One region of the Actinocorallia sp. B10E7 genome, then DNA from elsewhere that is predicted to be linked to it. Evidence: riboswitches for the same ligand, from Rfam matches in the RefSeq annotation. Region 1 holds a riboswitch; the other holds the start of a gene.
What was found. Region 1 has a riboswitch for S-adenosylmethionine ahead of thrC (threonine synthase). Riboswitches for the same ligand answer to the same signal wherever they lie in the genome.
Positions count from the first base shown of each region.

Region 1 (9,938 bases):
CGGCAGCGCGGTGGCGGCCGCGGCCAGGCGGGCGGTGCGCTCGCGACGCTCCTCGGACGACATCAGCAGCGCCTGGTTCAGCTTCTCGGCGGTCTGGGAGACGTCGTAGGGGTTGACCACCAGGGAGTCCCCGGACAGTTCGCCCGCGGCGCCCGCCTCGCGGGAGAGCACCAGCGCGCAGCCCTTCTCCGACAGGATCGGGCCCTCCTTGGCGACGAGGTTCATGCCGTCGCGGATCGGGTTGACCACCAGGACGTCCGCCAGCCGGAAGGCGGCGAGGGAGCGGGCGTAGTCGTCCTTCACCTGGAGGACGAGCGGGGTCCAGTCGTCCGTGCCGAACTCGTCGTTGATCTCCGCGGCGAGCCGTTCGACTGCGGCGGTGTAGTCGCGGTAGCGGGGCAGGTCGGTGCGGGAGGGGTAGGCGAAGGCCACGTGCACGACCCGGCCGTGCCATTCGGGGTGGTGGAGCAGCAGCTCCCAGTAGGCGGCCAGGCCCCGGACGATGTTCTTCGACAGCTCGGTGCGGTCGATGCGCAGGATCAGCTGCCGGTTCCCGGTCTGCTCCAGCAGCGCGGCGCGGCGCTCGGCGACGTCCTCCCGCGCGGCTCGGGCCCGCAGGTCGTCGCCGTCCACGCCCAGGGCGTGCACGCCGACCCGGGTGGTCCTGCCCCGGTGCCGGACGGTCCGGGCGAACCGGTCGACCTTGGCGTCGAGGACCGACTCGCAGCAGTCGAGGAACGCCTCGGCCCACCGGTCGCACAGGAAGCCCGCGTGGTCGGAGCCGAGGATGCCCTCCAGCACCTTGGCGGCGATGTCGTCGGGCAGCAGGCGGAAGTACTCCGGCGGCGCCCACGGGGTGTGCGAGAAGTGGGCGATGCGCAGGTCGGGGCGGCGTTCGCGCAGCATCCGGGGGACGAGCGCCAGGTGGTAGTCCTGGACGACGACCTTCGCCCCCCGTTCGGCGTCCTGGGCCAGGGCGTCCGCGAACGCCGAATTGTAGGCCTCGTAGGACTGCCAGTCGCGCCGGAACGTGCTGTCGAAGTGCGGCTCGTTCGGGGTGTCGTAGAGCAGGTGGTGGACGAACCAGAGGGTGGAGTTGGCGATCGAGTTGTAGGCGCGGTGGAACGTCTTCTGGGGGATGTCCAGCATGCGGACGGCGCCGGTCTCGTGCCCGGCGAGGTCGAGCCGTCCGGACGGGTCCTGGCGGGCGGCGAGCCGGTCGCCGTCGGACAGGGCGGCGCACACCCAGACCAGGTCGGTGCCGGCCGCGACCGAGGCGAGGCCGGAGACCAGGCCCCCGCCGCCGCGGCGCATGGTCAGCGCGCCTTCTTCGGACAGGGAGAAGGACACGGGTCCGCGGTTGCTGGCGACGAGTACCTGCATGGCCAGAGTGTCGCACGCCATGGCGCGGAGGCCGGGAAGGGGACCGTTCCCATCCGGGACGGAGTGATCAAGCTAACAGCGGGGCACGGTCCAACAGGTGAGACCGCTGTACTGTCAATCGGACACCTGATGTAAAGTCGGGACACAACTTCATACAAGCCCGTGGGTATCTCACGGGCGCTCATCCAGAGGGGTGGAGGGACCGGCCCTGCGAAGCCCCGGCAACCCTCCCGGCTCGCCTTCGCGCCCATAGCGAGGCTTCGGCCGGGACGCGGTGCCAACTCCGGCCTGTGACCAGAGCGGCACAGGGAAGATGAGGGAGAGGCCTCGCACTCATGCCCGACCTGGGTAACGCCACCGCGCTGATCTGCCGCGAATGTGGCAACACCGTAGAACTCGGTCCCTATTACGCCTGCTCCGAATGTTTCGGGCCGCTCGAGGTCGCCTACGACCTCAGCGGCGTGACGCGCGAGTCCATCGAGGCGGGACCGCGCAACATCTGGCGTTACAAGGACCTGCTGCCGGTGCCTTCGAACGTCGCCGAGATCCCCAACACCGAGCCCGGCTTCACCCGGCTGGTGAAGGCCGACCAGCTCGCCTCCGCGCTGGGGATGCGGGACCTGTGGGTCAAGGACGACAGCGGCAACCCCACCCACTCCTTCAAGGACCGGGTCGTCGGAGTCGCGCTGGCCGCCGCGCGGGAACTCGGCTTCAAGGTGCTGGCCTGCCCCTCCACCGGCAACCTCGCCAACGCCGTCGCCGCCGCCGCGGCCCGCGCCGGCATCCGCAGCGCCGTTTTCGTGCCCTCCGACCTGGAGCAGCAGAAGATCATCACGACCGCCGTGTACGACGGCACGTTCGTGACCGTGGACGGCAACTACGACGACGTCAACCGGCTCGCCTCCGAACTCGCCGGCGAGCAGGAGGACTGGGCGTTCGTGAACGTGAACGTCCGCCCGTTCTACGCGGAGGGCTCCAAGACCCTGGGCTACGAGATCGCCGAGCAGCTCGGCTGGCGGCTGCCCGACCAGATCGTGGTCCCGATCGCGTCCGGCTCCCAGCTGACCAAGATCGACAAGGCGTTCCAGGAGTTCATCAAGCTCGGGCTGGTCGAGGACAAGCCCTACAAGGTGTTCGGCGCCCAGGCCGAGGGCTGCAGCCCCGTCTCCGCCGCCTTCAAGGCCGGGCACGACGTGGTCCGGCCGGTCAAGCCGGACACGATCGCCAAGTCCCTCGCCATCGGCAACCCCGCCGACGGCCCCTACGTCCTGGACGCGGTGCGCCGGACGGGCGGCGCCGTCGAGGACGTCACCGACGCCGAGGTCGTCGAGGGCATCCGGCTGCTGGCCCGCACCGAGGGCATCTTCGCCGAGACCGCGGGCGGCGTGACCGTCGGCGTGCTGAAGAAGCTCATCGAGACCGGACAGCTCGACCCGTCGCTGGAGACGGTCATCATCAACTCGGGCGAAGGCCTGAAGACCCTGGACGCGGTGGCCCCGGTGGCCAAGCCGTCCGCCAACATCGCGCCTAACATCGAGGCTTTCCGCGCTACAGGATTGGTCTGACCATGAGTGTTTCCGTTCGCATCCCCACGATCCTGCGCACCTACACCGGTGGCGAGTCCGAGGTGAAGGCCGAGGGCGGCACGCTGCGTGACGTCATCGCCGACCTGGAGAAGAACCACTCCGGCATCTCCGCCAGGGTGCTCGACGACGCCGGCAAGCTCCGCCGGTTCGTGAACGTCTACGTCGGCGACGAGGACGTCCGCTTCGCCGACGGGCTGGACACCGCCACGCCCGCGGGGGTCCAGGTCTCCATCATCCCGGCGGTCGCCGGCGGCTGCTGACGACAGGCGATCGACAGAAAGGGTCCGTCCGTAAAAAAGGGCGGGCCCTTTCTTTTCGGCTTTCGTGAATGGTTGGCCACACCCGGCCGAAACAATTCCCCGCTCAGATATGCCGCGGGTATCTTCCGGTGCCATCTCCGTCACGAGCCGGTCTCCGGGCGGTCTCGGAGGGGGATCGGGGTTCCGAGGTGGACGCCCCGGGCGCTCCGCGGTCCAGGGGGGCCGCGGCTCCAGGCAGGGTTCTTCGCATGGCTCAGGGCACCGTCAAGTGGTTCAACGCGGACAAGGGCTACGGATTCATCGCCGTCGACGGCGGGCGGGACGTCTTCGTCCACCACACGGCCATCCAGATGGACGGCTACCGGACCCTGGAGCAGGGGCAGCGGGTCGAGTTCGAGATCACACAGAGCGACCGGGGTCCGCAGGCGGATCTGGTCCGCGCCCTGTGAACCGCCGGTGAGGCTGGACCCGCAGGCGCCGAGCCCTGCGGGTCTTTCTTCTCGCGGGCCCTCTTCCGAGGGCCTTCACCTCCGGACGGGGTCACCTGTTCCCGGAGGCCCGGCGCCACCCGCGCTCGTAGTCGCCGTCGTAGTCGCCGCCGTCGTCGTAGTCGTCGCCGTAGTCACCGTCCCAGCCCCAGCGGTCCCACAGCCGGAACGGGTCGCTGACGTGGCCGTAGTTGCGGTAGCTCGGCGGTACGAAGACGCGGTACCAGGTGGAGAAGTTCTTCCCCGAGGCCCGGCGCAGGCCGCGCGCGCGGTCCCCGCGGTACCAGTGGACGCGGTCGACCATGCGGAAGTCCGCTCCGCCCCAGCGGTTGGTGCGCTCGCACTCGATGGTGCGGTAGCGGTACGGGGTCCGCTTCTGCAGGCAGACCCGGATGTAGGGCACCGGGACCCGGCCGTCGTAGGAGTTGCGGTAGACCCGGACCTTCACCCCGCCGCGGTACCTGCCCCAGGAGTAGGGCCAGACCTTCGTGTGGACCCGGTACCGGTAGCTCGATTGTTTCTCTTGTCGTTCCCGTGCGGAGGTCTCGGAGGCCTGTGCCGAAGTGCCCGTGGCGGCCGCCATGCCGAGGGCCATCGCACCCGAGAGCGCCAGCCCCAAGATCTTCTTCACTGTTCGTCCCCTTCTCGATTGGACGAAGTAACCCTTGCCCCCTGAATCTTCACCTCGATACTCATCGCGCAAACTCAACTACAGAAAGTAACTTCCCCGACTCGGCACCCCACCGCATGGTCAGTCGCTACATATCGCCTGGATAAGGGGGCTGTAAGGGGCTCTTGCCTGCTCAGAAGGGGTCTCGCTTGCACTCGACCATGGAGAGTGCTAAACATTGATTGGCACTCTCCCCGTGAGAGTGATAACTCACAAGAGCTTTCTGGGTCGGGACGATGAGGTCTCGCCACCGCGCGGCACGCATGGGGCTGCCGGACCGGTGGGGCCGTCCGTCGCGGGCATCTGCCCGATCCGCCATGTTCCGTATCCACTCAAGGAGGATCTGGAGCCTATGGCTGCCAAGATGATCGCGTTCAACGAGGAGGCCCGGCGCGGTCTCGAGCGTGGCATGAACCAGCTGGCCGACGCCGTCAAGGTGACGCTCGGTCCCAAGGGCCGCAACGTCGTGCTCGAGAAGAAGTGGGGCGCTCCCACGATCACCAACGATGGTGTATCCATCGCCAAGGAGATCGAGCTCGAGGACCCGTGGGAGAAGATCGGCGCCGAGCTGGTCAAGGAAGTCGCCAAGAAGACCGACGACGTCGCGGGTGACGGCACCACCACGGCCACCGTGCTGGCGCAGGCTCTGGTCCGCGAGGGCCTCCGCAACGTCGCCGCCGGCGCCAACCCGATGTCCCTGAAGAAGGGCATCGAGGCCGCCGTCGCCGCCGTCTCCGAGCAGCTGTCCCAGCTGTCGAAGGATGTGGAGACCAAGGAGCAGATCGCCTCCACCGCCTCCATCTCCGCCGCCGACACCGAGATCGGCGCCCTCATCGCCGAGGCCATGGACAAGGTCGGCAAGGAAGGCGTCATCACCGTCGAGGAGAGCAACGCCTTCGGCCTCGAGCTCGAGCTCACCGAGGGTATGCGCTTCGACAAGGGCTACATCTCGCCCTACTTCGTGACCGACCCCGAGCGGATGGAAGCGGTCCTGGAGGACCCGTTCATCCTCATCGTCGGCGGCAAGGCCTCCTCCAACAAGGACCTGCTGCCGGTGCTCGAGCAGGTCATGCAGGCCGGCAAGCCGCTGCTGATCATTGCCGAGGACGTCGAGGGCGAGGCCCTGGCCACCCTGGTCGTCAACAAGATCCGCGGCATCTTCAAGTCCGTCGCCGTCAAGGCCCCGGGCTTCGGTGACCGCCGCAAGGCCATGCTCGGCGACATCGCCGTGCTGACCGGCGGCCAGGTCATCACCGAGGAGGTCGGCCTCAAGCTCGACTCCGTCACCCTGGAGCAGCTGGGCCGCGCCCGCAAGGTCGTCATCGCCAAGGACGAGACCACCATCGTCGAGGGCGCCGGCGACGCCGGTGAGATCCAGGGCCGGGTCAACCAGATCCGCACCGAGATCGACAACACCGACTCCGACTACGACCGCGAGAAGCTCCAGGAGCGCCTGGCCAAGCTCGCGGGCGGTGTCGCGGTCATCAAGGCCGGCGCCGCGACCGAGGTGGAGCTCAAGGAGCGCAAGCACCGCATCGAGGACGCCGTCCGCAACGCCAAGGCCGCGGTCGAGGAGGGCATCGTCCCCGGCGGTGGCGTGGCGCTGCTGCAGGCCTCGGTCTCCGCGTTCGACAAGCTGGAGCTGGTGGGCGACGAGGCCACCGGTGCCGCGATCGTGCGCAAGGCTCTGGAGGAGCCGATCAAGCAGATCGCGGTGAACGCCGGCCTCGAGGGCGGCGTCGTGGTGGAGAAGGTCCGCTCGCTGCCCGCGGGCCAGGGCCTGAACGCCGCCACCGGCGAGTACGTGGACATGTTCGAGCAGGGCATCATCGACCCGGCGAAGGTGACGCGTTCCGCGCTGCAGAACGCCGCGTCGATCGCCGCTCTGTTCCTGACCACCGAGGCCGTCATCGCCGAGAAGCCGGAGAAGAACCCGGCCCCGGCGGGCATGCCCGACGGCGGCGGCATGGACTTCTGATCCACGCCTGACGGTTTCACCGCTTCGCTGAAGCAAAGGAAGGGCGGTCTCCTCCGGGAGACCGCCCTTTCGTCATGCCCGCGGATTCAACGGGGAGTGGTGGTGACGGGCAGGGGCTCCTGCCCGGCCCGCGCGTCGTAGAGGTGGCGGGCGGCGACGATCTCGTCGGCGTGCTGTTCGGCCCAGACCTTGATGCCGGCCATCAGCCGGGTGACGCTGCGGCCCAGGTCGGTGAGCTCGTAGGAGACCTTCGGGGGGATGGTCGGGTAGACGGTGCGGGTGAGCATGCCGTCGCGTTCCATGTCGCGGAGGGTCTGGGTGAGGCTCTTCTGGGTGATGCCGTCGAGGCGGCGGCGGAGCTCGCCGAAACGCATGGGTCCGTCGCTCAGGGCGTCCACCAGGAGGCAGGTCCACTTGTCGGCGATGGCGCTCAGAACGGTGCGGGAGGGGCACTGGGCCAGGTAGGCGTTGGCGTCCCAGCAAACCCTGACCTCAGAAGTGGTATCCATGAGGTACCTATACCACTAAAAGGTGCCTTCTTTCCATTGGAAACTACTTCCGGAAGGATCAGAGCATCAACTGATTCCTTCCGGGAGAGAACCATGCGCGTCATCACGCAGAAGCAGGTCGGCGAAGCCTCCGAGGTGCTGGAGGTCGCCGAGGTCCCGCTGCCCGAGCCGGGATACGGGCAGGTACTGGTCAAGATGGAGGCGGCCGGGGTGAACCCGGTGGACTTCGCGGTCAGCGCCGGGTACTACCCGCTGCTGGGCGAGCCGCCCTTCACCCTGGGCTGGGACGTCGCCGGGACGGTCGAGGCCGTCGGGTCCGGCGTCTCCCGGTTCTCGCCGGGGGACCGGGTCTTCGGGATGTCCGCGTTCCCGGCGGAGGGCAGCACTCACGCCGAGTACGTGCTGGTCTCGGCCAACGAACTGGCCTTTCGGCCGGACGCGCTGGGCGCCAAGGAGGCCGGGGCGCTGCCGCTGGCAGGGCTGACCGCCTACCAGGCGCTGGCCGGGACCGCCCGGCTCCAGCCGGGACAGCGGGTCCTCATCCACCGGGCGGCCGGCGGCGTCGGCCACCTGGCCGTGCAGATCGCCAAGGCCCTCGGCGCACACGTCATCGCGACGGCCTCCGGCGCCAAGCACGAGTTCGTCCGCTCGCTGGGGGCCGACGAGGTCATCGACTACACGACGACCGACTACACCGAGGTGCTCTCCGACCTGGACGTCGTCTTCGACCTCGTCACGGGGGAGAACGGGCCGCGTTCGGCGTCCGTCCTGAAGAAAGGCGGGATCCTGGTCAGCGCGCTGCCCGGGAACATGGGGCTCGACCATGACGAGGCCGCGGCCCTGGGGATCCGGCTGGAGTCCGTCCACGTCCGGCCGTCCGTGCACGATCTGGAGCGGCTCGCCGAACTGGCCGAGCGTGGTGAACTGCGCGTCCGCCTCGACGGGGAGTTCCCGCTCGCCGACGCCGCCAAGGCCTACTCCCTCGCCGGCTCCGGGCAGGTCACCGGAAAGATCGTGCTGGTCCCCTGACACGAAATTAATTCCGTTGCGGCGGGATTCCGCATGGGGCAGAGTTCTGGATGTCAACGGAACACGTGAGCGGAGAGGAGCGGAAAGTGGAATTCACCCCACCGGGGCGCCGGCGAGAAAAGCCCTCCTCCCGCACGCGTTCGGAGGACCGCGGAAACGATTCCGCGAACAGACCGCCTCTCGGTGCGCAGGCAGCGGTTACTTTCCAGACCGCAGATGCCGGGTTCGAGTCCCGGCCCGGTCCAGGACCGGTGTTTCAACGGCAGAATTGCGGTACGTACCGCCGCCGATTCTGAACTCGAGAGGACGCCCGGTGCGATAGAGGACGGTTACTTCCTCTACAAAAGGAGAGACGCGGGTTCGACTCCCGCCCGGTCGCAAGACCGGTAGCTCAAGTGGCAAAGAGCGCTGAAACACCGTCTTCGCTTTGATCTCGGGCACCCTCGCTTTCCGACGAACAGACTTCCTCCTGGTGCGCAGGCAGCGGTTACTTCTTGATCCACAGGTCACGGGTTCGAATCCCGTCCGGCCGTGAGGCCGGTAGCTCAGCCGGGAGAGCAGTGGAATGCATGTACCGCGGCCGCTTCTGATCTCAGGAGGATCCCTTTCTTCTTTCCGGTGCGCAGGCCGGAGTTACTTCGGTTCGACTCCGCACGGCCCCGACTTTCCGGCAGGGGCAGGCACTTCGGCCGCCTTGACCTCGGAGGAGACCCATGAGCAAGTTCAACCGCGCCCGCCCGGCGACCAGCCCCGTCGCCTCCGTCCCGGGCGGCATCACCCACGAGGGCGGCCCCGGCTCCACCCGGGACGCCAAGAGTGAGCTCTTCGTCCTCGCCGTCTCCAACATGGTCGGCGAGCAGACCTTCTACGAGACCGCCGACGACCGCGACGCGCGCTTCCGCGCCCTGGTCGGCGAGGTCGCGCTCACCGACCCCGGCTGGCTGACCCGCATGATCGGCTGGCTCCGGAACGACGCGGGCATGCGCTCGGCCTCCGTGGTCGCCGCGGCCGAGGCCGTCATGGCCCGGCTGTGCGCGTCCCTCGACGGCGGCAACCGGCAGCTCGTCGACGCGGCGCTCCGGCGCGCGGACGAGCCCGGCGAGCTCCTCGCCTACTGGACCGGCCGTTACGGCCGCGGCATCCCCAAGCCCATCAAGCGGGGGATCGGTGACGCCGTACGCCGGCTCTACGACGAGCGTTCCCTGGCGAAGTACGACTCCGGGACGTTCCGTTTCGGCGACGTGCTCGAGCTGACCCACCCGAAGCCGGTCTCGGTCGCCCAGGGCGATCTGTTCAAGCACGCCATCGACCGGCGCCACGGCAGGGACGAGCAGCTCCCGGCCTCGCTGAAGGTGCTGCGAGCCCGGGCCGAGCTGCTGGGGCTCCCGGCGGCCGAGCGCCGCGAGGTGTTCGCCCGTCCCGGCGCGGTGGAGCGGCTCAGGGCCGCCGGCATGACGTGGGAGTCCGTCGCGGGCTGGCTGCAGGGCCCGATGGACGCCCGGGTCTGGGAGGCGCTCATCCCGTCCATGGGGTACCTCGCGCTGCTGCGCAACCTCCGCAACTTCGACCAGGCGGGTGTCTCCGACGAGGTCGCGGCGGGGGTCGCGGAGCGGCTGGTCTCCGGAGTGGAGGGTTCGCGGGTGCTGCCGATGCGCTACCTGTCGGCGTACCGCGCGGTCACCTCCGACCGGTGGGCGCGGCCGCTGTCCCGGGCGCTGGACGTCTCGCTGGCCAACGTCCCCTCCCTGAAGGGACGGACACTGATCCTGGTGGACCGTTCGGGCTCGATGTTCTACAACAACTCGGCCCGTTCGCAGCTGACCTACGCCGACACGGCGGCCGTCTTCGGCACCGCCCTCGCGCTCCGCGCGGAGCACGCCGACCTGGTCGAGTTCGGCAGCACGCACCGCCGGATCAAGGTCCGGCGCGGAGACTCGGTGCTGAAGACCGTCGGAAGGTTCGGCGACCTCGGCGGCACCGAGACCGCGGCGGCCGTCCGCGCCTCCTACCGCAAGCACGACCGGGTCGTCATCGT
Region 1 is NZ_JBDPLZ010000005.1:777,805-787,742, forward strand. It holds gene ABGB12_RS21555 (trehalose-6-phosphate synthase) at 1-1,383, opposite strand, end outside; SAM riboswitch class I at 1,562-1,703, shown strand; gene thrC (threonine synthase) at 1,719-2,948, shown strand; gene ABGB12_RS21565 (MoaD/ThiS family protein) at 2,951-3,229, shown strand; gene ABGB12_RS21570 (cold-shock protein) at 3,478-3,678, shown strand; gene ABGB12_RS21575 (hypothetical protein) at 3,770-4,348, opposite strand; gene groL (chaperonin GroEL) at 4,740-6,365, shown strand; gene ABGB12_RS21585 (helix-turn-helix domain-containing protein) at 6,452-6,874, opposite strand; gene ABGB12_RS21590 (NADP-dependent oxidoreductase) at 6,968-7,903, shown strand; tRNA gene ABGB12_RS21595 (tRNA-Ser) at 8,149-8,283, shown strand; gene ABGB12_RS21600 (TROVE domain-containing protein) at 8,617-9,938, shown strand, end outside.

Region 2 (13,401 bases), 660 kb from region 1:
ACGCCCACGATCCGGCCGCGAGTCTCGCTGGTCGACCAGAGCGGGTTGAACAGGCTCAGGTAGTCGTCGGGGAGCAGCGGGGTGGTGAGGGTGGACAGGACGCGGGTCAGGGCGGTCATCGAAGCCTCCGAATAACTTACGCTTACGTAACCGTAACCACTGGATCCCGGGAGCCGTCACCCCCGCGAGCTGTGCGATCCCTCACAGCCGGTCCCTACACTGGCCCGATGCGCAACCGGGTCATCGCGGCTTTCTTCTGGTCGCTGCTCGCACTGCTGGTGCTGCTGGGAGAGATGGCGAGCTTCATCGCCCACGGGCAGAAGGACCAGGTCGTCTATTTCACCAACCAGAGCAACGTCTACCTGGGAATCGTCGCCGCGCTCACCGGATGGCGGCTATGGAGCGGGCGACGAGAGTTGCCCCCGCCGGTACTCACTTCGGCCATACTCTTCATCTGCATCACCGGGCTCATTTACAACGTCGTCCTCGCGCCCACCGCCGAGCCCAAGCACGGATTCGCCGCCTTCAGCAACGCGGTCCTGCACATGGCCACACCCGTCCTGGGGCTGCTCGGCTGGCTGGCGTTCGCGCGGCACGGGGCTCTGCGTTACGTCCATGCGGCCATATGGCTCGTCTACCCGCTGGGCTATTTCGCCTTCGCCATCATCCGTGGGATGTTCGTCACCTCCGGGGACCTGCGCTACCCGTATCCGTTCCTGGACGTGCTGGAACTCGGCTACGCCGGTGTGGTGGTGAACGCCGTCACCTATGCGGCGTTGTTCTTCGTCCTCGGATCGCTCCTGGTGACGATGGACAGGATGCTCGGAAGGATCGGGAGCAGAGTCCCTGGTGAGGGGGGACACGCCGACGTTAACGTTCCCCACGTAACGCCGATACCGAAGAGGTGAAAGATGCGCAGGCTCGCTCTGTCCGTGGTCACGCTCGCGGTGGTCGCGGGTGGTCTCACCGCCTGCTCCGAGAAGGAGCGCTGGTGCGAGCACGACGCCACCGACACCGTCGTGGACAACAGCTACTGTGAGAAGAAGACTTCGGGCTACGAGTGGGAGGAAGAGTCCTCGGGCAGCACGAAGGTGAAGACGAAGAAGTCGAAGAAGGCGAGCAAGTGAGAAGCCCCGCCTCGCCGGACGCGAGGCGGGGGCTCGGAAGGAACGCCCGTCAGAAGAGCGGGCAGTTGCCGATCATCCACTTGCCGGCGAACCGGTCGGAGATCCACGCGGTGACGTCGTTCTTGGCCATGCCGTCGGTCAGCAGGTGCTCACCCGCGTAGTTGTTCTTGAACTGGGTGGGGATCCCGGCCTTGCAGTACAGCCGCCGGGTCTCCTCCTGGGTCTCGACCGGGATGATCTCCTCCAGCGCGCCCCGGTACTGGAACGTGGGGAAGCCGATCTTCCACTTGGCGCCGGACCAGCGGCCGCCGATGTCGACGCCCAGCTTCTGCTCCTCGACCGCCTGGCCCCAGGAGTTGCCGCCGGAGTCCTTCAGCCCGTACAGCTCCTCCAGCGAGTAGCCCTCGGTGGTGAAGCTCTCGACCTTCTTGCCGAGGAACGCGCCGAGCGTGCCGAACAGGCAGTTCTCCTTGACGTCCTTGATGGCCTTGCGGCCCGTGTCGTTCAGCAGCTCGTCGAACGGCAGGGCCGGGTAGGCCTCGTGCAGGCCGACGACCGCGTCGGCGAGGAAGCCGGCGAAGGGGCCGCCGTTCAGCTTCGCCGCCGTCATCTTCAGGTCGCCCGGCACCCCGCCGGCCGCGGCGCCGACGACCTTCAGCTCGGGCGCGTAGGAGGAGGCGACCTGCGCCGCCCACAGGGAGGCCGCGCCGCCCTCGGAGTAACCGGAGATGGCGACCTGCCCTTGGGCGTCGAGCGTGCCGCCGGGGATCCGCCGCGAGGCGCGGACGATGTCGAGCAGGGAGTGCCCGGCGTTCTGGCCGATCATGTAGGTGTGGACGCCGCCGTCGATGTAGCCCATGCCGTCGGTGGCGGCCACGGCGAATCCGGCCTTGAGGAAGGCGGCGATCTGGTCGCCCTCGTAGGCGTCCTGGTAGGCGCCGGTCATCTGCTTGGAGAAGGCGCACTGCGAGCCGGAGCCGAGCGTTCCGGGGTTGAACGCGACGGTCGGACGGTACGCGCTCTTCGTCCAGGACGCCGTAGGGACCGCCACGAAGCCGGTCACGGGGACCTTCTTCCCCCGCAGATCGGAGGAGACATAACGCACCTGATAGGCCTTCATCGGGATGTTGCCCGGTACATGCGGCAGGGTCACCTCGCGGCAGGCGAGCAGCTCCCCGCTCGCGTCGGAGAGCGGCGCGGCGGGGGCGAAGATGTCCCCTTCCGAGGCGGTGCATCCGGTGGGGGCCGCGGCGGCGGCTCCCGGCGCGATCAGTGAGGAAGCCGCTGCCACGGCCGCCGCCAGCAGGGAAAGACGTCTCATCGGGCACTCCATGGGGGGTGGGGGACCTGGAGGGGTTAGGAAGGAATGTCCGCCAGGAGACGTGCGGGCGGTATGCGGTCGACTGAAGAAAACGGGCGGCCGGTTCGTTCCTGATTGAGTGGGGCGTCAGCCTGGAGCCGCGCGAAAATCTTTATCAACTTCTGATAAATGGTGATTTCGCGCACATCATTACGCTGAGTTTCGCTTCGGCGACGGTGAATCTACCGTCGCCAGGGTGTCGGTGATGTATGAGAGCCAAGAGCTGGTGGCCGAACCCTGGCGGAACGTCCCGCGTGAGGAGGCCGAATGGATGCGCCCCCATCTTCCGGCCCTGCTCCGGGTGATGGTGCAGGGGGTGCGGCAACATGTGCCGGAGTACGCCCGCCCCGGCGACCCCGTTTACGAGAAGATCGTGGAACGGGCCGTCGCGTACGCCATGGAGCACTTCGTCGAGCTGATAGCCGACCCGGACATCACCTGGAAGAACGTCTACCAGGTCTATTTCGACGTCGGCTACGGCGAGGCCGTCGAGGGCCGGAGCCTGGAGCACCTGCAGAACGCGATGCGGGTGACATCGCGGATCGCCTGGCGGCACCTTTCGGTCGAGGCCGAACGGCTCGGCAAGTCGCGCGCGCTCATCGCGATACTCGCCGAGGCCAACTTCGCCTTCATCGACGTGCTGGTCTCCGCCGCCGCGCACGGCTACACCAAGGCCAGGGAGAAGACGGCCGGCGAACGGGAACAGCGCAGGAACAGGCTGCTCAGCCTCCTGCTGGCCGATCCGCCGGTGGCCGCCGAGGTGCTCAAGGAGCAGTCGGCGCTGGCGGGCTGGCCGCTGCCGCAGCGGCTGGCGGTGGTCGTGCTGCTGCCCCGCCAGGGCAGCGGCGGCGAGGGCCCCGCCGGGCTGCCGCCGCACCTGCTGAGCGGACACGACCAGGGCACCCTCTGCCTCGTGGTGCCCGACCCGGACGGCCCCGGCCGGGCCGACGAGCTCACCGCCAACCTCAGCGGCTGGACCGGCGCGATGGGCCCGTCCGTGCCGGTCGGGCAGGCCGGGACGTCGCTGCGGTGGGCGCGCAGGACCCTGGACCTCTTCGCGTCCGGGAAGATCTCCGGCCGGGGTCGAGGCAAGGCCGGCTTCCTCGTCCGGGCCGAGGAACACCTGTCCGCGCTGCTGCTGCAGGAGGGCGAGGCGCTGGCCTCGCTGGTGGCCGCGCGCAGGCTCGCGCCCCTGACCAGGGCGGGGGAGAAGCAGGGGCCGCGGCTGGCCGTCACCCTGCTGGAATGCCTGAAGAACGGCTTCAACGCCACCGGGGCCGCCTCCTCGCTGTGCGTGCACCCGCAGACCGTCCGGTACCGGCTGGGGCAGCTGCAGGAGATCTTCGATTTCGATTTCGAGGATCCCGAGCTCAGGCTGGAACTGATGCTGTTGCTCCAGGTGTGGATCAGGGAGGCCACCGGAGGAAATGCGGTCAGCGTTTAGACTCCCCCGCATGCGTACCGTCGCCCCCCTCGCCCTGGCGGTGCTCGCCGCCGTTCTCTCCGTTCCGGCCCCCGTCCAGGCGGAAGGGCCGCTGACCATTCGCGCCATGAAGGCGTACGGGAATCCCGTCATCGTTCCCGGTAAGAAGACGAAAGTTCCGGTGAAAGTCGCGGTCACGGGCACGAGGGTCACCGACGTCGACGTGACCCTCGAACACACCGGAGGCAGGGGATTCGCGCTGATCAGCGATTTGAAGCGGGTCTCGGGAACCGCCGGAGACGGCGTCTGGCGGGGGACCGCCCTGCTCGACGCCAAGGACTGGGGCGGCCGCTACACGATCGAGGTCGCGGCCACGGACGGAACGTCCAAGAACGCCTACTACGCCTTCAAGACCGCCAAGAAGACGGGCGCGCTGACGGTCCGGAGGGCCTCCAAGCTCACCACGACGGTCACGCCGGGGTCCGTCAGCAAGGGCGCCAAGCTCCGCGTCCACGGAACCCTGCGGGGGCTGGGGGCCAAGGGCGCCTACGCCGCGCTGAAGCGACAGAAGATCGAGATCTGGTTCAGGCCGAAGGGCAAGAAGGACGGCATCCGGATCGCGGTGGTCACGACCAATTCCAAGGGCCGTTATTCGCGGCTCTTCACCGCGAAGAAAGACGGAACCGTCGCGGCCCGGTACAAGGGCACCACCGTCTGGCAGAAGAAGGTGACCGGTTGGAAGGCCGTGGACGTACGCTGAGCCCATGCTGACTTTGATGGCCGTACACGCGCACCCGGACGACGAAGTGATCAGTACCGGAGGTGTGCTCGCCAAGGCCGCCGCCTCCGGAATCCGCACGGTGCTCGTGACGTGCACCAACGGCGAGCAGGGGGACGCGCCCGGCGGGGTGAAGCCCGGAGAACCGGGACACGACCCGGCCGAGGTCAGCGCGCTCCGGCTCCAGGAATTGACGAAGTCGGCGGAACTGCTCGGCATCCACCATGTGGAACTGCTCGGCTACGCCGACTCCGGAATGGACGGTTGGGACGCCAACCACGCGGCGGACTCCTTCACCAACGCGGATTTCGACGCGGCGGTCGGCCGGCTCGCGGCCCTGATGGAGCAGTACCGGCCGCAGGTGGTCGTCACCTATGACGAGAACGGCGGTTACGGGCATCCCGACCACATCCAGGCTCACCGCGTGGCGGTCGCCGCCACCGACAGGACGGGGATCCCGGACAGGCTCTACTACACGGCGGTGCCCCAGTCGGGCCTGCAGCTGATGTTCGACTACCTCAAGGCCAGCGGGCTGGCCGAGGAGTGGGGCATGGAGGAGCCGATGGACTTCGGCGTCTCCGACGAGGTGATCACCACGACGGTGGACGTCGCGCCGTACGCGGAGACCAAGGTCAGCGCGCTGAGGGCGCACGCCAGCCAGACGGAGAGCATCTTCCTGCTGCAACTGCCCGAGGACGCCAAGCCGTTCATCTTCGGCGCCGAGTCGTTCATCCGGGTGCGCGGGGAGGGCCCGGAGAAGGAGGACGACCTTTTCGCCGGACTCCGCTGAGTCTTTGCTATATTCGCCGACGAGGTCATGAGTGCCAGCGTCAAGCCCCGGCTAGCTGGCCGCCAACCCTCCTTCCGCGGTGGGGTGGTCCGGGTGACGACCTGGCCGGACGCGCGGTGCGTCCGGCAAGCGCGGATCCCGTCGGGTCGTACTCCGGGATCCCAGGATCCCGGAGGCTGGGTCATGTCCGTTCTCACCCGTATCCCGAAGCTCGTCGGCGCTGACGTCCCCGTTCCCGTCACGACGGGCGTCGTGCCCTACGCGAACTTCGACTACGCGGCTTCGGCTCCGTGCCTGGAGAGCGTGCGGGAGGCCGTCACACGGGCGCTCCCGTACTACAGCAGCGTCCACCGTGGCGCCGGGTACGCCTCGCAGGTCACGACGCGGGCCTACGAGGAGGCCCGCGAGAGCGTCCGCTCGTTCCTCGGCGGGCCGCAGGCCGTCGTCTTCACGCGCAACACCACCGACTCGTTCAACCTGCTGGCGCGTGCGCTTCCCGCGCCGACGTCCGTGGTGGTGTTCGAGTCCGAGCACCACGCGACCCAGCTGCCGTGGCGCGACGCCGTCCGGTTGCCGGTCCCCGCGAGCCCGATCGAGGCGCTGAGGTCCGCCGGCGAGGCGTTGCGGGCCTGCCCGCAGGGGCCGCGCCTGCTCGTCGTCACGGCGGCCTCCAACGTGACGGGCGAGCTGTGGCCCGTCCAGGAGCTGGCCGACCTGGCGCACCGGCACGGGGCGCGGATCGCGGTGGACGCGGCCCAGCTCGCGCCGCACCGTCCGCTGGACGCCCGCGACCTGGACTATGTGGCCTTGTCGGGGCACAAGCTGTACGCGCCGTTCGGGGCCGGTGTCCTGGCGGGGCGCGCGGACTGGCTGCGGGCCGCGGCGCCCTACCTGAAGGGCGGCGGCGCGAGCAGGAACGTCGGCTCCGGCGGCCGCGTGGAGTGGGCGGCGGACGCCGAGCAGCGCCACGAGGCGGGGACGCCGAACGTGCTCGGGGCGATCGCCCTGGCGGCGGCCTGCGAGACGCTCACCGGCTGGGAGGACCTGATCCCGGAGGAGGAGCGGCTGCTCGGCAGGCTCCGGGAGGGGCTCGCGGGGCTCCCCGCCGTACGGGAGCTGTCGCTGTGGGGCCCGGAACATCCGCGTGTCGGCATCGTCTCCTTCACCGTGGCGGGGCATTCGGCGCGTTCCGTGGCGGAATACCTTTCGGCCGAGCACGGCATCGGCGTCAGAGACGGGAAGTTCTGCGCGCACCCGCTGGTCCGCCACCTGCTCGGCGGCGCGGACGGGTGCGAGGAGGCCGAGGGGACGGCGGTGCGGGCCAGTATCGGCCTCGGCACCACGGACGAGCACATCGACCGGCTCATCGCGGCGTTGCGAACGTTCACAGACGCGACCTGACGGATGACCTTGCCCGGGCACGGCCGCCGTACCACTATGAACGGCATTACCAGTCGCTGATCCACGGGCGTCCTCGGACGCCCCGGGGCGGGAGTAGGCCGTGCGCGCTGAAGTGACCGTCGAGTGGCCGGAGGAACCGCTGCCGGCCCTCGGTGCCCCCGGCGGAATGCCCGCGGAACGGCTGATGGGCGAGCTTCCCGCTCTCTGGCCGCTGCTCATGGAGAACATCACGCGGACGGGACCGGGCTTCCTGTGGCCGGGTTCGCTGCGCTGGGGGCCGGAGCACGGATGGCAGATCCTGTGCGTCCCGCCTCACGGGGCGGGGCGGGAACCCGTGCCGGAGACTCCCGGCGCGCGGGCCCGCGACGTCTGGGCGGTGATCCACGGGCTCGTCGCGGTCGCCGTCGGACGGCCTCCGCGCGACCTCACCGACGCGTCGCTGCTGCTGGAACTGCACGCGGGTAAGGCGCCGCACGGGGTGGACGCGGTGGTACGCGCCCTGATCTCGGGGGTCGATCCGGGCGGTGTCGTGGCGGCCGTGACCCGTCCGTGGGAGGAGGGCGTCTCGGTACGGATCGCCGCTGAGACGGCGGTGGGGTCGCGGAAGGCCAAGGGCGACCCCGAGTGGGACAACGAGGACTCCTTCACCGCGGTCCGCAGTACCGACGGCGTGGTCGTGCTGGCCGTCTGCGACGGTGTGACGGGTCCGGGGGACGGTTCGGGAGCGCGGGCCTCGCGGGCCGCCGTCACCGCGCTGAAGGACTACTTCGCCTCCGCGCACGACCTGGAAGGCGCCCTGCGGGCGGCCGAGGAAGCGGTGGTGGGCCAGGGGCGCGGAGCGTCCACGGCGCTGTTCGCGGCGATCCGCCCCGACGGGAGGACGGCTCTGCTCTCGGTGGGGGACAGTCCGGCCTGGCTGGTGCGGATGCTGCCGTTCGGGGGGCGGACGGCCTTCCGCCTCAACCCCGACCAGACGGTGCTCGCCGCCTCCCTGCTCACCGACCCTTCCGCGAACATGGGCGGCTCCATCCTGCTCGGCAACCTCGGCGGGTACGCCGACGAACCGTTCCTGACGGACGTCCAGGTCGTGCCCGGCGACATGCTCGTCCTGCTCAGCGACGGCGCGGCCCTCGGCGAGGAGGACTGGTTCGCCGGCGACCTGGTGGAACTGACGGGCGTGCACCAGTCGGCCGCCGCGCTGGCCGCCGCGCTGGTGTGCAGGGCCGAGCGCCTCGGCGGCCTGGACAACGCCACCGCGCTCGTCGCGGAGATCCGGCCGACGATCCGTTAGAGCACGGCCTTGGGCAGCCGCGGGGGGTGTCGGCGTTTCTGCCACTCCCTGGGGTAGCCCAGCGACACCTCCTCGAAGCGGACCCCGTCGTATCGGGTCTCCCGGGGGATGTGCAGGTGGCCGTAGACCATCGTCTTGACGTTGAAGCGCCGGTGCCAGTCGGCCGTGGCCGTCGTCCCGCACCACTGCGCGAACTCCGGATACCACAGGACGTCCATGGGCTCCCGGACCAGCGGGTAGTGGTTGACCAGGACGAGCGGGACCTCCGGGTCGCAGGCGGTGAGTCGTTTCTCCGTCAGCGCGACGCGTGCTTCGCACCAGGCCTCGCGGCTCGGGTACGGGTCGGGATGCAGCAGCCGTTCGTCGGTGCAGACGACGCCGGTCTCCATCGCGTACGCGAGTCCTTCTTCCTTGGTCGTGCAGCCCGGAGGAAGGAAGGTGTAGTCGTACAGGAGGAAGAGGGGCGCGATGCGCACGGGGCCGCCTTCGCCTTCCCACAACGGGTACGGGTCCTCGGGGGTGAGCACTCCCAGGCGTCGGCACATCTCGACGAGGTGCTCGTAACGCGCCACCCCTCGCAGCCCGTCCGCGCCGTCCTTGACCGTCCACAGCTCGTGGTTTCCGGGCACCCAGACGACCTGCGCGAACTTCTCCGCGAGCAGGGAGAGCGCCCATTCGATGTCCGAGACCTTGTCCGCCACGTCCCCGGCGACGATCAGCCAGTCGTCCGGTGTCGTGGGCGTCAGTTTCGCGGTGACCTCGCGGTTCTCGGCATAGGAGACGTGGAGGTCGCTCACGGCCAGCAGTTTCGGCGTCACCCGTCCATGATGCGGTACGGCGCGGTGTTCCTGACTGACTCCTGGCGTTCTCTGGGTTTGCGTCGTTTTGGCGGGCGGGCTGGCTTACCTGGAAGACCCCTCGGGCACGTCTACGACACATCCAAGATCGACGAAAGGGTCGTAGCATGCTCAAATTGATGCGCAAGAGCGGTATCACCTCGCAGATGCTCTTCACCGCGGGGTTCGCGTCGATCGGACTCGCTTTCGCGTCATGGATGACCTCCAGGAAGGCGGAGGCCGCAGGACTCGACCGGGCCGACCGATGGGGCATCTTCGTAGGTGAATGGGCGCCCACGTTCTTCGCTCTGGGCACGGCCGTGCGCCTGGAGGAGCACTGGAGCGGCGAGGACATGGAAGAGATGTACGAGCGGGAGACCCGGCGGACGGGTACGGCCATGCCGGTCGGCTGAGCCCGTCGGGGCTCGGCGAGCCGAGCACGTGTGCAGGGCCCCGTCCCGGTTCGCCGGGGCGGGGTCCTGTCCGTCCGCGGGGCGCGGGAGCGGTCAGGAGCGGGGCCGGACGATCGCCACGGGCCCCTGCGCCTGCTGCAGGACGGCGTGGCTGACCGAGCCCAGGCGCAGGCCGGGGAAACCTCCGTGGCCCCGGGCGCCGACGACCAGGAGGGACGCGCGGACGGTCGCGCCGGACAGCGCCTCGGCGGGCGAGCGGCCCTGGACGACCTGCTCGACGACGGGGACGGTCGGGTACTTGCTCTTCCACGGGGCCAGGGACTCGGCGAGGACCCGCATGGCCTCCTGCTCGATGGACAGATCGCCGTAGGAGGCGGGCCTCATGGCGGGCGGGTAGGCGGCGTGCTCCCAGACGTGGATGGCGCGCAGGCCGACGCGGCGCAGGGCGGCCTCCTCCATCGCGAATCCGATGGCGTCCATGGACGCCTCGGAGCCGTCGACCCCGACGACGACCTCGGCGGGCCTCGGCTCGGGATCGGGGTGGTGGGGCACCACGACCACAGGGCAGGGGGCGTGTTCGGCCACCTGGCGGCTCACCGAACCGAGCATGATGCCGCTGAACGCGCCGGTCCCCCGGGCGGCGACCACCAGGATGACGGCGTCGGCCGCCTCTTCCAGCAGGACGCGGGGAACGTGGCCGATGCCGAGGCTGGTGCTGACGTCGACGTCGGGGGCATGGGTTCTGGCGTGCTCCTCGGCGAGCTCCAGGACGTTCAGGGCTGCGGCTTCGGGCCGGGACGCCTCCAGGCCGGGTTCCGGCGGAGCGGCGGCGCTGTACTCCCACCGCAGGGCGACATGGACGATCCGCACCGGCAACGCCCGGTGCCGGGCCTCTTCGAGGGCCCAGTCCACGGCCTGGAGGGACTGCGGTGATCCGTCCACGCCCACGACGATGGATGGTGTCACGTCTCCTCCGATCCTCCCGCCGCTGAAGCGCCTTCCGTACCGGGGCCTACCCGGAACTTGGGGATTATCACCTTTTTGAGAGAATCGCCATATTTCAAATGATCTTGATGTGGTGTGCCTGACGTGTTCGTCACCCCGGTGACCGAGCCCGGAAAAGAGGGAACCGGCATCGCGCCGCCTATCACGAGATCGCCGAACTCTTCGAAGGAGTCCTGACCCCCCCGCGGCTCCACGCTGCGGCCTTCCGCGCCGTCGCCAGGATCCCCGGCGTCGAGATGCTGCCCGAGGGCACCGACCCGCTCGGCCGGCCGGTCGTGACCGTCGCCCGGATGGACCAGTACGGCCTCAGATACGAGCGCTCTGTCGGCGTCCTAATCCCTGGGCGGAGGCGGCGGGACGGCGGGTTCGTTCCCTCCGGTGCGCACGGCGGCGAGCGCCTGTTCGGGGTCGATTCCGGTGAACATCATGAGGTCGACGGCGACCATGCGGGCGGCCATGGCGGCGGTGGCGCGGAACGGGTGCGCCGCGGGCGGACCGGCGGCCAGAGAACGGACGGTGTCGAGCGCGAGGTGGACCGCGGCCTGGCGCGACCGCCGGTCGTCCGGGTGGGCGGCCAGCTCGTGGAGCGCCTCGGCCAGCCCCCGGACGACCGGCGCGAACCGTTCACGTTCGGCGGCGGGGAGGGAGAGCGCGGCGCGGGTGAGCATCCGGCAGCTGACGTCGAGGAGGTTGAGGAGACTCGCGTTCTCGCTCTCCGCCCTCACCCGGCCGATCAGGGGACGCCGGACGGGCACCCGCCGGGCTATGCGGCGGCTGAAGACCTGGGCCTGGGCGAGTTCGGCCAGCGGCCCGCTCTCCTGCCACAGCCGGTCCCTCGCCTGGCGGGCGGAGTCCTCGTCGCCGTGCTCCAACGCCCGGCCCGCCGCGGCCAGCCCCGACGCCAGATCGGCGAGCGCCGCGGTCACCGCCCGCCGCAGCAGCCGGACCGGGTCCGGCGGGAACACGACCTGGACGGTCAGCAGCGCGACACCGGCCCCGATCAGCGCGTCGACGAGCCGCTGCCACCCCGCCGCGCCGCCGGCGAAGACGACGGTGAGGATCGCGGACGCGGCCGACTGGACCATGATGATCCGGACGGCCCGCAGCGCGGCGGCGGTCATCATCGCCGTGAACACCGCGACCGGCAGCGTCAACAGGCCCTGGCCCAGTACCAGGAGGACGAGGTCCGCCGCCAGGATCCCCACCACGACCCCGAGCAGCAGCCGCACGGCCGTCGTCCCGCGCTCCCCCAGCGCGGCGGTCAACGCCACGACCGCGGAGATGGGCGCGAAGAACGGCTGAGGATGCCCGACCACCCGCACCGCGACGACCCAGGCCACGGTCGCGGCGAGCGTCGTCTGGAACACGGCCCACACGCTGGCGTCCATCCGCCGCAGCGCCCGCGTCCCCGCGTCCCGCACCCACCGAGGCAACCTCCCCACGCCTCACCCCCGACCCCTCTCGGCTCCCGTACCCGCCCAGAACCGCAAAGGCACGGAACCGAGCCGAGGCCACGGTCTCGGGTAACGCCGCTGCGCCAGCAGGCATGCCTTTCCGGGTCATGCGAACGGGCCGCCAGGCCCGTTGGGGTCTGGCGGCCCTGTCCGGCCGGTTCACGGTCAGGTCTTGTTGAAGATGTTCTTGGCCCACAGGTAGGAGACGACGGTGATGCCGGCGCACCAGGCGGTGGCGATGGCGGCGCCATCGCCGATGGGGGTGCCCAGGAGGAGGCCGCGGACGGTCTCCATGATCGGGGTGAAGGGCTGGTATTCGGCGAACCAGCGCAGGACCGCGGGCATGGAGTCGGTGGGGACGAAGCCACTGCCCAGGAAGGGCAGCAGCATCAGGGGCATCGGGGCGTTGCCGGCGGCCTCGGGGGTCGGGGACTTCAGGCCCAGGGCGACCGACAGCCAGGAGACGGCCAGGGCGAACAGGGCGAGCAGTCCGACGACGGCCAGCCATTCGACGGCGGTGGCGTTGGGGCGGAAACCGATGGCCAGGGCGATGCCCAGGAGGGCGGCCATGCTGAGGAGCTGCTGGAGGAGGCTGGCGACGACGTGGCCGGTGAGGATGGAAGGCCGCCAGATCCGCATCGTCTTGAAGCGGGCGATGATTCCTTCGGTCATGTCGGTGGCGACCATGACGGCGGTCCCGGCCGCGGCCATGGCGGCCGCCATGAGCAGGATGCCCGGGACGACGTAGTCGACGTAGGCGTCGCGGCCGCCACCCAGCCCGCCGCCCAGGGTGCCGCCCAGGACGTAGACGAACAGGAACAGGATGATGACAGGGGTGATGATCAGCTGCACGGTCATGGCCGGGTAGCGGACCAGGCGTTTGAGCTGGCGCCGGACCATGGTGGCCGAATCACGGGCGGCGAAGGTGAGGGCGCTCATCGGTCGGTCTCCTTGTGCTGTCCGGTCAGGGTGAGGAAGACGTCGTCGAGGTCGGGGGTATGGACGCTGAGATCGGCCGGTTCGATACCCGCCGCGTCCAGCCGGGCGAGCAGTTCGCGCAGCGAGGCGACACCGCCGTCGGAGGGGACCTGCAGCGTGAGCCGGTCGTCGTCGGAGGGGTTCACGAAGCCCCGGCCGAGCGCGCCGAGCGCGTCCTTGAGCGCGTCTTCGTCGGCGAACCGCAGCGACACATGGCCGCCGGGGATGAGCCGCTTGAGCTCTTCGGCGGTGCCCTCGGCGATCAGCCGTCCGCCCTCCAGGAGGGCGATGCGGTCGGCGAGCTGGTCGGCTTCCTCGAGGTACTGGGTGGTGAGGAAGATGGTGACGCCGCTCGCGACGAGTTCCCGGACGATCTGCCACATGGCGCGGCGGCTGCGCGGGTCCAGGCCGGTGGTGGGCTCGTCCAGGAAGATCAGGCGGGGGTCGCCGACCAGGGTCATCGCCAGGTCCAGTCGGCGTTGCATACCGCCGGAGTAGGTCCCGGCCGGTTTGCGGGCGGCTTCGACCAGGTCGAACCGCTCGAG
Region 2 is NZ_JBDPLZ010000005.1:118,522-131,922, forward strand. It holds gene ABGB12_RS18295 (ferredoxin reductase) at 1-119, opposite strand, end outside; gene ABGB12_RS18300 (Pr6Pr family membrane protein) at 228-908, shown strand; gene ABGB12_RS18305 (hypothetical protein) at 912-1,127, shown strand; gene ABGB12_RS18310 (lipase family protein) at 1,177-2,448, opposite strand; gene ABGB12_RS18315 (helix-turn-helix domain-containing protein) at 2,693-3,931, shown strand; gene ABGB12_RS18320 (hypothetical protein) at 3,942-4,670, shown strand; gene ABGB12_RS18325 (PIG-L family deacetylase) at 4,675-5,478, shown strand; SAM riboswitch class IV at 5,502-5,616, shown strand; gene ABGB12_RS18330 (aminotransferase class V-fold PLP-dependent enzyme) at 5,662-6,879, shown strand; gene ABGB12_RS18335 (hypothetical protein) at 6,980-8,170, shown strand; gene ABGB12_RS18340 (metallophosphoesterase) at 8,167-8,988, opposite strand; gene ABGB12_RS18345 (hypothetical protein) at 9,147-9,419, shown strand; gene ABGB12_RS18350 (universal stress protein) at 9,513-10,385, opposite strand; gene ABGB12_RS18355 (FUSC family protein) at 10,757-11,845, opposite strand; gene ABGB12_RS18360 (ABC transporter permease) at 12,044-12,817, opposite strand; gene ABGB12_RS18365 (ATP-binding cassette domain-containing protein) at 12,814-13,401, opposite strand, start outside.
Region 2: another riboswitch for S-adenosylmethionine. It lies ahead of ABGB12_RS18330 (aminotransferase class V-fold PLP-dependent enzyme); the one in region 1 lies ahead of thrC (threonine synthase).